DNA from 2 places in the Nocardiopsis yanglingensis genome. Region 1 is predicted to be linked to the other one. Evidence: riboswitches for the same ligand, from Rfam matches in the RefSeq annotation. Region 1 holds a riboswitch; the other holds the start of a gene.
The links. Region 1 has a riboswitch for glycine ahead of ACJ7C5_RS08535 (trimeric intracellular cation channel family protein). Riboswitches for the same ligand answer to the same signal wherever they lie in the genome.
Positions count from the first base shown of each region.

Region 2: another riboswitch for glycine. It lies ahead of gcvP (aminomethyl-transferring glycine dehydrogenase); the one in region 1 lies ahead of ACJ7C5_RS08535 (trimeric intracellular cation channel family protein).

Region 1 is NZ_JBJNRH010000004.1:204,668-210,515, reverse strand. It holds gene ACJ7C5_RS08555 (NAD(P)/FAD-dependent oxidoreductase) at 1-636, shown strand, start outside; gene ACJ7C5_RS08550 (hypothetical protein) at 740-1,195, opposite strand; gene ACJ7C5_RS08545 (nuclear transport factor 2 family protein) at 1,200-1,631, opposite strand; gene ACJ7C5_RS08540 (GIY-YIG nuclease family protein) at 1,753-2,028, opposite strand; glycine riboswitch at 2,069-2,158, shown strand; glycine riboswitch at 2,172-2,275, shown strand; gene ACJ7C5_RS08535 (trimeric intracellular cation channel family protein) at 2,360-2,977, shown strand; gene ACJ7C5_RS08530 (MdtA/MuxA family multidrug efflux RND transporter periplasmic adaptor subunit) at 3,317-4,483, shown strand; gene ACJ7C5_RS08525 (multidrug efflux RND transporter permease subunit) at 4,480-5,848, shown strand, end outside.
Region 2 is NZ_JBJNRH010000009.1:190,023-195,870, reverse strand. It holds gene ACJ7C5_RS13855 (siderophore-interacting protein) at 1-192, opposite strand, end outside; gene ACJ7C5_RS13850 (multidrug effflux MFS transporter) at 334-1,560, opposite strand; glycine riboswitch at 1,860-1,962, shown strand; gene gcvP (aminomethyl-transferring glycine dehydrogenase) at 2,025-4,892, shown strand; gene ACJ7C5_RS13840 (VOC family protein) at 4,985-5,395, opposite strand; gene ACJ7C5_RS13835 (amino acid permease) at 5,540-5,848, opposite strand, start outside.

The DNA of each region.
Region 1 (5,848 bases):
GTGCTTTCGCTGAAAGCACGCCGGCAGCTGGAAAAACTGGGCGTGGAAGTGCTGACGGGTACCCCGGTGAGCGACATCGACAGCCAGGGCTTCAAGCTCGGTGAGCAGTTCGTGCCGGCACGCACGGTGGTCTGGGCCGCCGGTGTGGCCGCTTCACCGCTGGCGCGCACCCTGGACGTGCCGCTGGACCGCGCCGGCCGCGTGCAGGTGCAACCCGATCTCACCCTGCCCGGCCACCCGGAACTGTTCGTGGCCGGCGATCTGGCCGCACTGAACCAGGCCAACGGCAAGCCGGTACCCGGCGTGGCCCCTGCCGCCAAGCAGATGGGCAAGTACGTGGCCGAGGTGATCCGCGCGCGCCTGCATGGCAAGGCCGCACCGGGGCCGTTCAAGTACGCCGACTTCGGCAACCTGGCCACCATCGGCCGCATGGCCGCGATCGTGCACCTGGGCCGGCTGCAGCTTTCCGGCGTGCTGGCCTGGTGGTTCTGGCTGGCCGCGCACGTGTTCTTCCTGATCGGCTTCCGCAACCGCATCGTGGTGCTGCTGAACTGGGCCGTGGCGTACTGGAGCTACCAGCGCAGCGCGCGCATCATCTTCGGTGATGATCAGGAAGACCGGCGGCCGAGGCGCTAGGGCCGAAGACGGACACGGGTTCTCTGCCTGGGAGTAGATCCACGCCATGCGTGGATGGATGTCTGTGCAGGCCGCATGGAGCTCATCCACGCATGGCGTGGCCCTACTGCCTCATCGGACCACCTGGCACCCGCCGTTTCGACCAGGTGCGGCAGAAATCCTCCTTCCTTGCGGTATCGGCAATCTGCGCGGTACTCCAATGCCGGGTGATCCAGATCGTCAACGCGGTGCTGCTCAGATGCCAGCGCAGCATGCCGTGCCGAGGCTGTCGCCACAGGTGGCGTCGGGCAATCCAGAAGGCCTCCCGCTCCACTTCAGGCACCTTCTTCTGCATCACTTCCTTGTCGAAGAACTGCGCGGCGAAGCGCCAGGGGTTCATCGGCTGGTATGCCGCCCGTGGTTCACTGCTGCACGCAGCCACACCGCTGGGCGCGCGGTCCGCCGGCTTCGGCCGGCCTTTCACCAATGCCAGCCCGAGCAGGTACAGCAGGCCAGGCAGCAGTGCGATGCCGGCGACCAACACGATGACTGACAGCCATGCTTTCCCCGCGGCACGCATCGCTCTACGGCGCCTTCGGTTTCGGGTACCACAGCGCGTTGACGATGACCCAGCGCTGGTCGAAGCGCCCCATGTGGAAGTAATCGACGAACCACGGGGTTTCCAGCCGCACCGAGGCGGCGTTGCCGGTCACGTCCAGCACGGTGCAGCGGCGGTCCCATTGATCCTTCGGGGTCTTCAGCGCGCCCTGCTTCGTCAACGCGACCAGCTCTTCCTTCGACATGCGGCGCAGGCCCAGGCGTTCGTCGGGTGTATCGCCGAGCACCGCGCGCTTGGCCAGGTCCGGGTGCAGGGAGCGGGCGACGCGCTGCGGGTCGGCTTCCAGCTGGCCGTCGACGTAGTCGTGGCAGGTGGCTTCGATGGCCGCGATCGTGGCCGGGTCGGCAGCGGGGCTCGTTGCTGCGGAGAGAGCGAACAGCAGGGCAATCGTGGACATCCGGGTCTCCGGCTCTGGGCGCGGAGCGATCATCGCATGGGCCGGGCAGCCCATCCACGCATGGCGTGGCTCTACTGGGACCGGCGCTGTCGGCAGGCCGGAGCCGAGCGTGGGCGTGGATCTACAGAAGCGTTTCGGCTGGCGCCTGCAACCAGGCCAGCTTGCGTTCGCGCGGCTGTTGCTTGAGCTGCCACTCGGCCCGCGAGGCGGCAGCCCGGTCCGGGTACTCGCGTACGGCCAGCACGCGCAGCGGCGGCCGCGCCCGGGTGTAGCGCGCGCCCTTGCCGGCCTGGTGGGCAGCGAAACGCGCGTCCACGTCGGTGCTGATGCCGGCGTAATAGCTGCCATCGCGGCATTCGAGCAGGTACAGGAACCAGGGGCGGAGGGACGGGGCCATGGCCGGATTATGCCGTGCTGCACTGCAGCGGATATACTGGCGGCCGAATGCAGGAGAGAGGCGCCGCGCTGGCGCCCGCCGAAGGCGCAGGCTCCCATGATCGCTCAGGCCGGTGGGCTGGAATCCCACCAACCATGCATTCGACTCGCCGAGCTGGAGAGAGGTCACCGGGCACGCCCGGGACGATCCGCCGAAGGGGCACGCGGCCAACGCCGCTGAACTCTCAGGCAAAAGGACAGCGGGAGCGGCACCGGTCATCGTCATCCCGTCATTGCGCAGGCAGTGGCGGTATATGCGCATGGCCGGCCCCACCGCGCCCGGAGCCTGCCCCATGCTGTTGTCCATCATCTACCTGATCGCCATTTCCGCCGAAGCCATGACCGGCGCGCTGTCCGCCGGCCGCCGCCGCATGGACCTGTTCGGCGTGGTCATGATCGCCTGCGTCACCGCCCTCGGTGGTGGTTCGCTGCGCGACATCCTGCTCGGCCACTACCCGCTGGGCTGGGTGAAGCATCCCGAGTACCTGGGCTTCACCGTGTGTGCGGCGCTGATCGCCACCTGGGTCGCACGCTGGATGCACCACTTCCGACGCACCTTCCTGGTACTCGATGGCCTGGGCCTGATCGCCTTCACCCTGATCGGCTGCTCGATCGCACGTGAGGCCGGCCATGCCATGCCGATCGTGCTGATTGCCGGCATGCTGACCGGCGCCTTCGGCGGCGTGCTGCGCGACATCCTCTGCAACGAGGTGCCGCTGATCTTCCAGAAAGAGCTGTACGCGATCATCGCGCTGCTGACCGGCGCGGCCTACCTGTTGCTGCTGCACTGGGGCGTGGCCGACGCTACCGCGATCCTGTGCTGCCTCGGCGGTGGCTTCGCGCTGCGCCTGCTGGCGATCCATTACCGCTGGGAAATGCCGAAGTTCGTCTATCACGACGAAGTGCATTGATTGCTTGACGGTAGTGCCGGGCGGGGGGCCGCCCCCCCCCCCCCCCCCCCCCCCCCCCACTACCGGGGGCGCGCCCCCCGCCCCCCCCCCCCCCCCCCCCCCCCCCCGGCGGGGGGGGGCCCCCCCCCCCCCCCGCCACTACCGCTTGCGTTGCATGACGTTGGTCATGCGGCATTGGCCGGGGTGATTGGCTACCATTGTCGCCCCGTCGCTGCTGCGACGGCATCCAGCCACGCCGCGCCCGCGGCCCCGCCAGACACTCCCTCCCCGCTGCCCGTGATGCCGTGAACGCACCGACGGGCCCGCATGTCCCTGCGCGCGCAGGGCGCAGGATGCCCCATGTCTGTCGCCGAAAATTCCCGTTTCCGTCGTGCCCGCCCGCTGTGGGCGGTGCTGGCCATCGCCCTCGTCGCCCTTCTGGCGTGGTGGCTCTGGCCCCGGAATGGCGCCGGCAGCAGCGACGATGCGTCGGGCAAGACGGTGCCGGTACGCGTGGCGCGTGCCAGCGCCGAGCCGCTGGTGCTGCGCCTGAAGGCGGTCGGTACGGTCACCCCCCTGCACAGTGTGGTGGTACGCAGCCGCGTGGATGGCGAGCTGCTGCGCCTGCACTTCCAGGAAGGCCAACAGGTGAAAGCCGGCGACCTGCTGGCGCAGATCGACCCACGTCCGTATGAGGTGAAGCTGGCACAGGCCCAGGGTACCCAGCAGCAGAATCTGGCCGAGCTGGAAAACGCCGAACGCCAGCTGCAGCGCTACCGCGAACTGCAGAAGCAGAACTACGTGTCCGGGCAGGAACTGAGCGACCAGCAGAGCAAGGTGCGCCAGCTGCAGGGCCGCCGCCTCAGCGATCAGGCGTCTGTTGACGAAGCGCGCCTGCAGCTGCAGTACACCCGCATCGTCGCCCCGGTCAGTGGCCGCGTCGGGCTGCGCCGGCTGGACGTGGGCAACCTGGTGCGTGCCAGCGATGCCGAAGGCCTGGTGACGCTGGCGCAGACCGCTCCGATCAGCGTGCTGTTCACCGTGCCCGAACCCGAGCTGCCCGCGCTGCTCGATGCCGTGCAGGCACAACCGGCGCTGGCAGTGGAAACCTGGGACCGCGAAGAACGCCGGCAGCTTGCCAGTGGCGCGCTGTCCAGCGTCGACAACCGCATCGATACCACCACCGGCACGCTGAAACTGCGTGCGCACTTCGACAACCACGACCTGGCCCTGTTCCCCAACCAGTTCGTCAACGTACGCCTGCAGCTGGGCGAGCAGCCCGCGCTGCTGATTCCCGATGCCGCCGTGCAGTTCGGCAGCCAGGGCAACTACGTGCATATCGTCGACAAGGACAGCAAGGCACAGCGCCGCACCGTGGTGCTCGGTCCGGCTGATGATGGACGCGTGGCCGTGCGCTCCGGGCTGGCCGCAGGGGACAAGGTGGTAATCGAAGGCATCGACGGGCTGGAAGACGGCACGGCGGTGGAGATCATCACCGAGGAGGCCGCGACCAAGGCCGGCGCATGAACCTCTCGCGCCCCTTCATCCTGCGCCCGGTTGCAACGACTCTCCTGATGGTGGCGCTGCTGCTGTCCGGCGTACTGGCCTACCGCCTGCTCCCGGTGGCCGCACTGCCGCAGGTCGACTATCCGATCATCCAGATCACCACGTTGTACCCCGGTGCCAGCCCGGAACTGACCACACGCACCATCACCGCGCCGCTGGAACGCCAGCTCGGGCAGATTCCTGGTCTGAAGCAACTGTCGTCGACCAGTTCCGGTGGCGCCTCGGTCATCACCCTGCAGTTCGGGCTGGAGGTGTCACTGGGCGTGGCCGAGCAGGACGTGCAGGCCGCCATCAACGCGGCGGGCAGCTTCCTGCCCGACGACCTGCCGGTGCCGCCGGTGTACCGCAAGGTCAACCCGGCCGACACCCCGATCCTGACTCTGGCGGTGACCTCGCAGGGACTGTCGCTGCCGCAGGTGCACGACCTGGTCGACACCCGCATCGCCCAGCGCCTGGCGCAGCTGCCCGGCGTCGGCCTGGTCAGCCTGGCCGGCGGCCAGCGCCCCGCGGTGCGCATCCAGGTCAATCCAGCGGCACTGGCCGCCAACGGCCTGGGCATGGACCACATCCGTACCGCGATTGCTGCGGCCAACGTCAACCTGCCCAAGGGCAGCTTCGATGGCCCGATCCGCGCGGTGATGCTCGACGCCAACGATCAGATGCGCAGCGTGGCCGAATACCGCGCGCTGGTACTGGCCTGGCGTGACGGCGCGCCGCTACGGCTGGGCGATGTGGCCACCATCAGCGATGGCGCCGAGAACCGGCAGCTGGCCGCTTGGAGCGGCACCACCCCGGCGGTGCTGGTGAACATCCAGCGCCAGCCCGGTGCCAACGTGATCGCCGTGGTCGAGCAGGTGCGTACGCTGCTGCCGCAGCTGCAGGCCACGCTGCCGGCCGGCGTGCAGATGAACGTGCTGAGTGACCGCACCGAATCGATCCGTGCGTCGGTGCGCGGCGTGCAGAAGGAACTGGTACTGGCCATCGGCCTGGTGGTGCTGGTCACCTGGGTGTTCCTGCGCAATCTGCCGGCCACGCTCATTCCCAGCGTCGCGGTGCCGCTGTCGCTGGTCGGCACCTTCGCGGTGATGCTGCTGGCCGGCTATTCGCTCAACAACCTCACGCTGATGGCGCTGACCATCGCCACCGGCTTCGTGGTGGACGATGCCATCGTGATGCTGGAGAACATCGCCCGCCATCTGGAGGAAGGTGAAAGCCCACGCGAGGCGGCGCTCAAGGGCGCAGCGGAAATCGGCTTCACTCTGGTGTCGCTGACTGTCTCGCTGATCGCGGTGCTGATCCCGCTGCTGTTCATGGCCGACCTGGTGG
Region 2 (5,848 bases), on a different contig from region 1:
CTCGCCGCTGGGGACCTGCGGCAGGTCCTGGCCGGGCAAGGGGAAGAACACCTTGATGCGCTGGTCCGGGCCTTCGGTCTTCATCCGCGCCACGTCGGCACCAGTGAACACCATGCGGTCCAGGGAAGGGGAGAGAACGCGGCGCTCCTTCAGCGCCACCTCGAACAGGCGGTAGGTCTGCTTCGCAGCCATGGGGGAACCTCATGCAACGACATCGGATTGGCTGGCTGTCGTGCATCCACGCACCGGCTGGCTGGAGTGCCCAGCCTAGTCCGGTGGTTTCCCGTCGCAAGCGCTGCCGGCGTCGCGGCCTGCCCTACCCCTGCACGCTGCTCAGTGACCCGTGCAGACTGCCTGCGCCGCGCGTTCACGTTGGTGTTCCCAGTACCAGAACACAAAACCAGCACCGAAGAAGGCGGCCTGGCCCAGCGCCAGGTGCAGCGGGCTGGCGCTCAGCAGCGGCGATACCACGCCGGCCACCACGGTGCTGATCATCAGCTGCACGAACGCCTGCAGCGACGAGGCCAGGCCGCGCTGGTGCGGGTACATGTCCAGCACCGCCAGCGCCAGGATCGGGAAAATCAGCGCCATGCCCATGCCGCCCAGGAAGATCGGCAGCACCGCCCACGGCAGCACGAACTGCGGGGCCAGCGCCACGTAGCCGACGTTCAGGAGCACCGACAGCGCGCACAGGACGAAACCGATGGCGACCTGGCGGGTGGGCGTGGTGTGCCCGGCCATGCGCCCGGACAGGAACGAGCCGGTGGTCATGCCGCCGATGGTGGGGATGAACAGCCAGGCGAAGCCGCCCTCGCCCAGATGCAGGTGCTGCATCACGAACACCGGCGCCGAGGAGATGTACAGGAAGATGCCACCGAAGCCGATGCTGCCGGCCAGCGCCAGGCGCAGGAAGCGCGGGTTGAAGCCGATGCGCAGGTAATCACGCATCAACGTGCGCGGCGACAACGGCACCCGTGCCTCCACCGGATGGGTTTCCGGCAGATAGCGTGCGGTCGCCGCCAGCAGCACCAGCGCGAACACCACCAGGAACCAGAAGATCAGTGGCCAGCCGGCGCCGCTGAGCAGGATCCAGCCGCCGATGATCGGTGCGATCGCCGGGGCGATGCCGAACAGCATCGACACCTGGCTCATCAGGCGCTGCGCGTCGTGGCCATGGTAGAGATCGCGGATCACCGCACGACCGACGATCATGCCGACACCTGCCGACAGGCCCTGCAGCGCGCGGAACGCAAGCAGCGTGGTCAGGTCGGTGGACAGCGCACAGCCAACCGAAGCGCCGACGAACACCACCAGGCCGCCGAGGATCACCCACTTGCGGCCCCAGGCATCGGACAGCGGGCCATGCGCCAGGCTCATCAGGCCATAGAACAGCAGGTACACGCTGATGGTCTGCTGCACCGCCACCTCGTCCACCGCCAGGCGCTGGGCCAGCTGCGGGAACGCCGGAAAGATGGTGTCGATCGAGAACGGACCGAACATGGCCAGGCCGGCGAGCAGCAGGGCCATGCGACGGGTGGAGGGAGCAACAGCGGCGGTCATGGGGAGGGCGTCCGGCAGGGCCATGCGCGGCACGCACGGCGGGCGCCGGTCCCCTTCTGCAGGGACGGCGCCAGATGAATTGGGGTATCCGCCCATCATAGGTGGGGATTGCGCCCGATGCCATGCAGCGGTGCACAAAACGCACGGCCGGGCCATCGGCCATTCAGGCGCGGTGGCCGTGCCTGGAGGCGGCCGGCGGGCCCGCAACGGGCTATAATCAGCGGGCAACACGGTGGGAGAAGCGGAACACCGCTGCCGAAGGCGCAACGCCCGTAATCGCTCAGGCCCGATACCACCCGTAACAGAACTCTGGAGAGACCGGTTCGATCCGGCGCCGAAGGGGCACGAAGCTGCGGTTCGCTGCGCTTCCAAACTCTCAGGCAAAAGGACAGAGGGGCGCCCCGCAGACCGCCGACCGGCGGCTTGTGCCCGTGCGTGTGCCCTTTCCTGACGGATCCTTCGCCATGTCCCAGAACACCCCTTCCCTGCGTGAGCTCGAGCACCACAATGCGTTCGTCGAGCGCCACATCGGCCCCAACGACGCCGAGATCGCGCAGATGCTCGATGTCGTCGGCCACGCGTCGCTGGATGGCATGACCGATGCCATCGTGCCGGCCAAGATCAAGTCGCCGGCGCCGCTGGCGCTGCCGGAGTCGATGACCGAAGTGCAGGCACTGGCGAAGATCCGTGCGATCGCCGACAAGAACACCGTGCTGCGCAGCTTCATCGGCCAGGGCTACTACGGCACCCACACGCCGAACGTGATCCTGCGCAACATCCTGGAAAACCCAGCCTGGTACACCGCCTACACCCCGTACCAGGCGGAAATCTCGCAGGGCCGCATGGAAGCGCTGATCAACTTCCAGACCCTGTGCGCCGACCTCACCGGCATGGAAATCGCCAACGCCTCGCTGCTGGACGAAGCCACTGCCGCCGCCGAAGCGATGACCCTGGCCAAGCGTTCGGCCAAGTCGAAGTCGGACACCTTCTTCGTGCACGACGCCGTGCACCCGCAGACGCTGGAACTGCTGCGCACCCGCGCCGAGCCCATGGGCATCGTGCTGCGCGTCGGCACTCCGGCCGAAGCGCTGGAAGCGGAAGCCTTCGGCCTGCTGCTGCAGTATCCGGATACCTTCGGCCAGGTCGGCGACTACAAGGCGCTGGTCGATGCCGTGCACGCGCGCGGCGGCCTGGTGGCCGTGGCCACCGACCTGCTGGCCCTCACCCTGCTGGCAGCCCCCGGCGAATGGGGCGCGGACATCGTGGTCGGCAACAGCCAGCGTTTCGGCGTGCCGTTCGGCTTCGGTGGCCCGCACGCGGCCTTCATGGCCTGCCGCGATGCCTACAAGCGCTCGATGCCGGGCCGCCTGATCGGCGTCTCGGTCGATGCCCAGGGCAACCCGGCCTACCGCCTGACCCTGCAGACCCGCGAGCAGCACATCCGCCGCGAGAAGGCCACGTCCAACATCTGTACCGCACAGGTGCTGCTGGCGGTGATGGCGTCGATGTATGCCGTCTACCACGGCCCGGAAGGCCTGACCCGCATCGCCCGCCGCACCCATCGCCTGGCCTCGATCCTGGCCGCCGCGCTGCGCAACGCCGGTGTGCAGGTCGGTGGAGACTTCTTCGACACCCTGCATGTCACCGGCGTGCACGCCGATGAGATCCATGCCAAGGCCCGCGCCGCCGGCTACAACCTGCGCGCGATCGACAGCGACTCGGTCGGCATCAGCCTGGACGAAACCACCACCCGCGCCGACATCGTTGCCGTGGCTGCCGTGTTCGGTGCCACGCTGGATGTCGATGCGCTGGATGCCCGCACCGCCGATGCGCTGCCGGCCGGCCTGCTGCGCCAGTCCGCGTTCCTGACCCACCCGGTGTTCAACACCCACCACAGCGAGCACGAACTGCTGCGCTACCTTCGCTCACTGGCCGACAAGGACCTGGCGATGGACCGCACGATGATCCCGCTGGGCTCGTGCACCATGAAGCTCAACGCCACCGCCGAGATGATCCCGGTGACCTGGCCGGAGTTCTCGCAGATCCATCCGCTGGTGCCGGCCGACCAGGCGCTGGGTTACAAGGAACTGATCGACACGCTGGAAGCGATGCTGGTGGAATGCACCGGCTACGACGCAGTCAGCCTGCAGCCGAACTCCGGCGCGCAGGGCGAGTACGCCGGCCTGCTGGCGATCCGCGCCTACCACCGCTCGCGCGGTGAGGAACATCGCGATATCTGCCTGATTCCGGACTCGGCGCACGGCACCAACCCGGCCTCGGCACAGATGTGCGGCATGAAGGTGGTGGTCACCAAGACCGATGCCAACGGCAACGTCGATGTCGAGGACATCCGCCTCAATGCCGAAAAGTACAGCGACCGCCTGGCCGCGATCATGATGACCTACCCGTCCACGCACGGCGTGTTCGAGGAAGAGGTGGTGGAGATCTGCGAGATCATCCACAAGCACGGCGGCCAGGTGTACACCGACGGCGCCAACATGAACGCCCTGGTCGGCGTGGCCAAGCCGGGCAAGTGGGGTTCGGACGTTTCGCACCTGAACCTGCACAAGACCTTCTGCATCCCCCACGGCGGTGGCGGCCCGGGCGTCGGTCCGTGTGCGGTCAAGGAGCACCTGGCCCCGTTCCTGCCCGGCAAGCTGGGTGACCACGGCCCGGTCGGCATGGTCAGCGCAGCCAGCTTCGGCAGCGCCTCGATCCTGCCGATCAGCTGGATGTACATCGCGATGATGGGCCGCGATGGCCTGCGCAAGGCCACCCAGGTCGCGCAGCTCAACGCCAACTACATCGCCAAGCGCCTGGCTCCGCACTTCAAGACTCTGTATACCGGCCGCAACGGCCTGGTGGCGCACGAGTGCATCCTGGACGTGCGCCCGCTGGAAAAGACCAGCGGCATCGGTGCCGAGGACGTGGCCAAGCGCCTGATCGACTTCGGCTTCCATGCCCCGACCCTGAGCTTCCCGGTGGCCGGCACGCTGATGGTGGAGCCGACCGAGAGCGAATCGCTGCACGAACTGGATCGCTTCATCAACGCGATGATCCAGATCCGCGAGGAAATCACTGCGATCGAAGACGGCCGCCTGGATCGCGAGGACAACCCGCTGAAGAACGCACCGCACACTGCCACCGCAGTGACCGCGAGCGAGTGGACCCACGCCTACCCGCGCGAACTTGCCGCCTTCCCGCTGGCCAGCCTGAAGCAGAGCAAGTACTGGCCGCCGGTGGCGCGTGTGGACAACGTGTACGGCGACAAGAACGTGATGTGCGCCTGCATCCCGGTCGATGCCTACAAGGATGATGAAGTCGAGGCTTGATTCCTCACTGCATTGGTAAAGAAAACGGCCCGCGCAAGCGGGCCGTTTTCATAAGGGCGTGTGGACCAAGGTCCACACCCACACACATCCGATCACGGGTCCGGCATCTGGCCCAGGCTCAACTGCCACGACACGCCGAAGCGGTCCTGCACCCAGCCGTAGCGGTTGCTGAATTCGTAATCGCCCACCGGCATCAACCAATGCCCGCCCTCGCCCAGCACGCGCGCGGCACGCTCGAACTGTTCGGCGCCGGAGCACTCCACGAACAACGAGATCGACGGCGAGAAGGTGAAGTCGTGCACGTCAAGGCTGTCGAAGCACAGGTAGTGGGTGCCACCGAGCAGGAAAATGGCCTGGCGGACCTGTCCGGGTACGCCAGCGCCGGCGCCGTCCGGATGGCGCTGCATTGCCAGCAGGCGGAAATCGGCGAAGGCCTCGGCGTACAGGGCCAGGGCGGCCTCGGCCTGGCCGGTGAACATCAGGAAGGGACGGCTGCGCAGCATGCGGTACTCCTGGTCGACGGGCCGGCGACGGCCCACGCAATCAGGATGGCACGGCGGATGTATGCCTGCTGTAGAGCCGAGCCCATGCTCGGCTGGAGACTGCACAGACAGCAGCCGACCGTAGGGTCGGCTCTACAACGGGGATCACGCCTCGCGCATGCGCCGTGCGATGGCGCTGCTGGCGGCGATCGTGGCAGTCAGTGCCACCATCGACAGGAACTGCAGGCGGGTGTGCGACTCGCTCAACAGCAGGCCGAAGATCAGTGCCAGAATCGCCAGCGCGCAGCAGGTCAGCCACGGGAAGCCGGCCATGCGGAACGGCAGGCGGGTGCCCAGGCGATCCGCGCGGCGGCGCAGCACCAGCTGCGAGACCAGCGACAGCGTCCACACCAGCAGGCAGGTGGAACCGACGATGTTCAGCAGCACCGGCAGCACCCGGTCCGGGAACAGCAG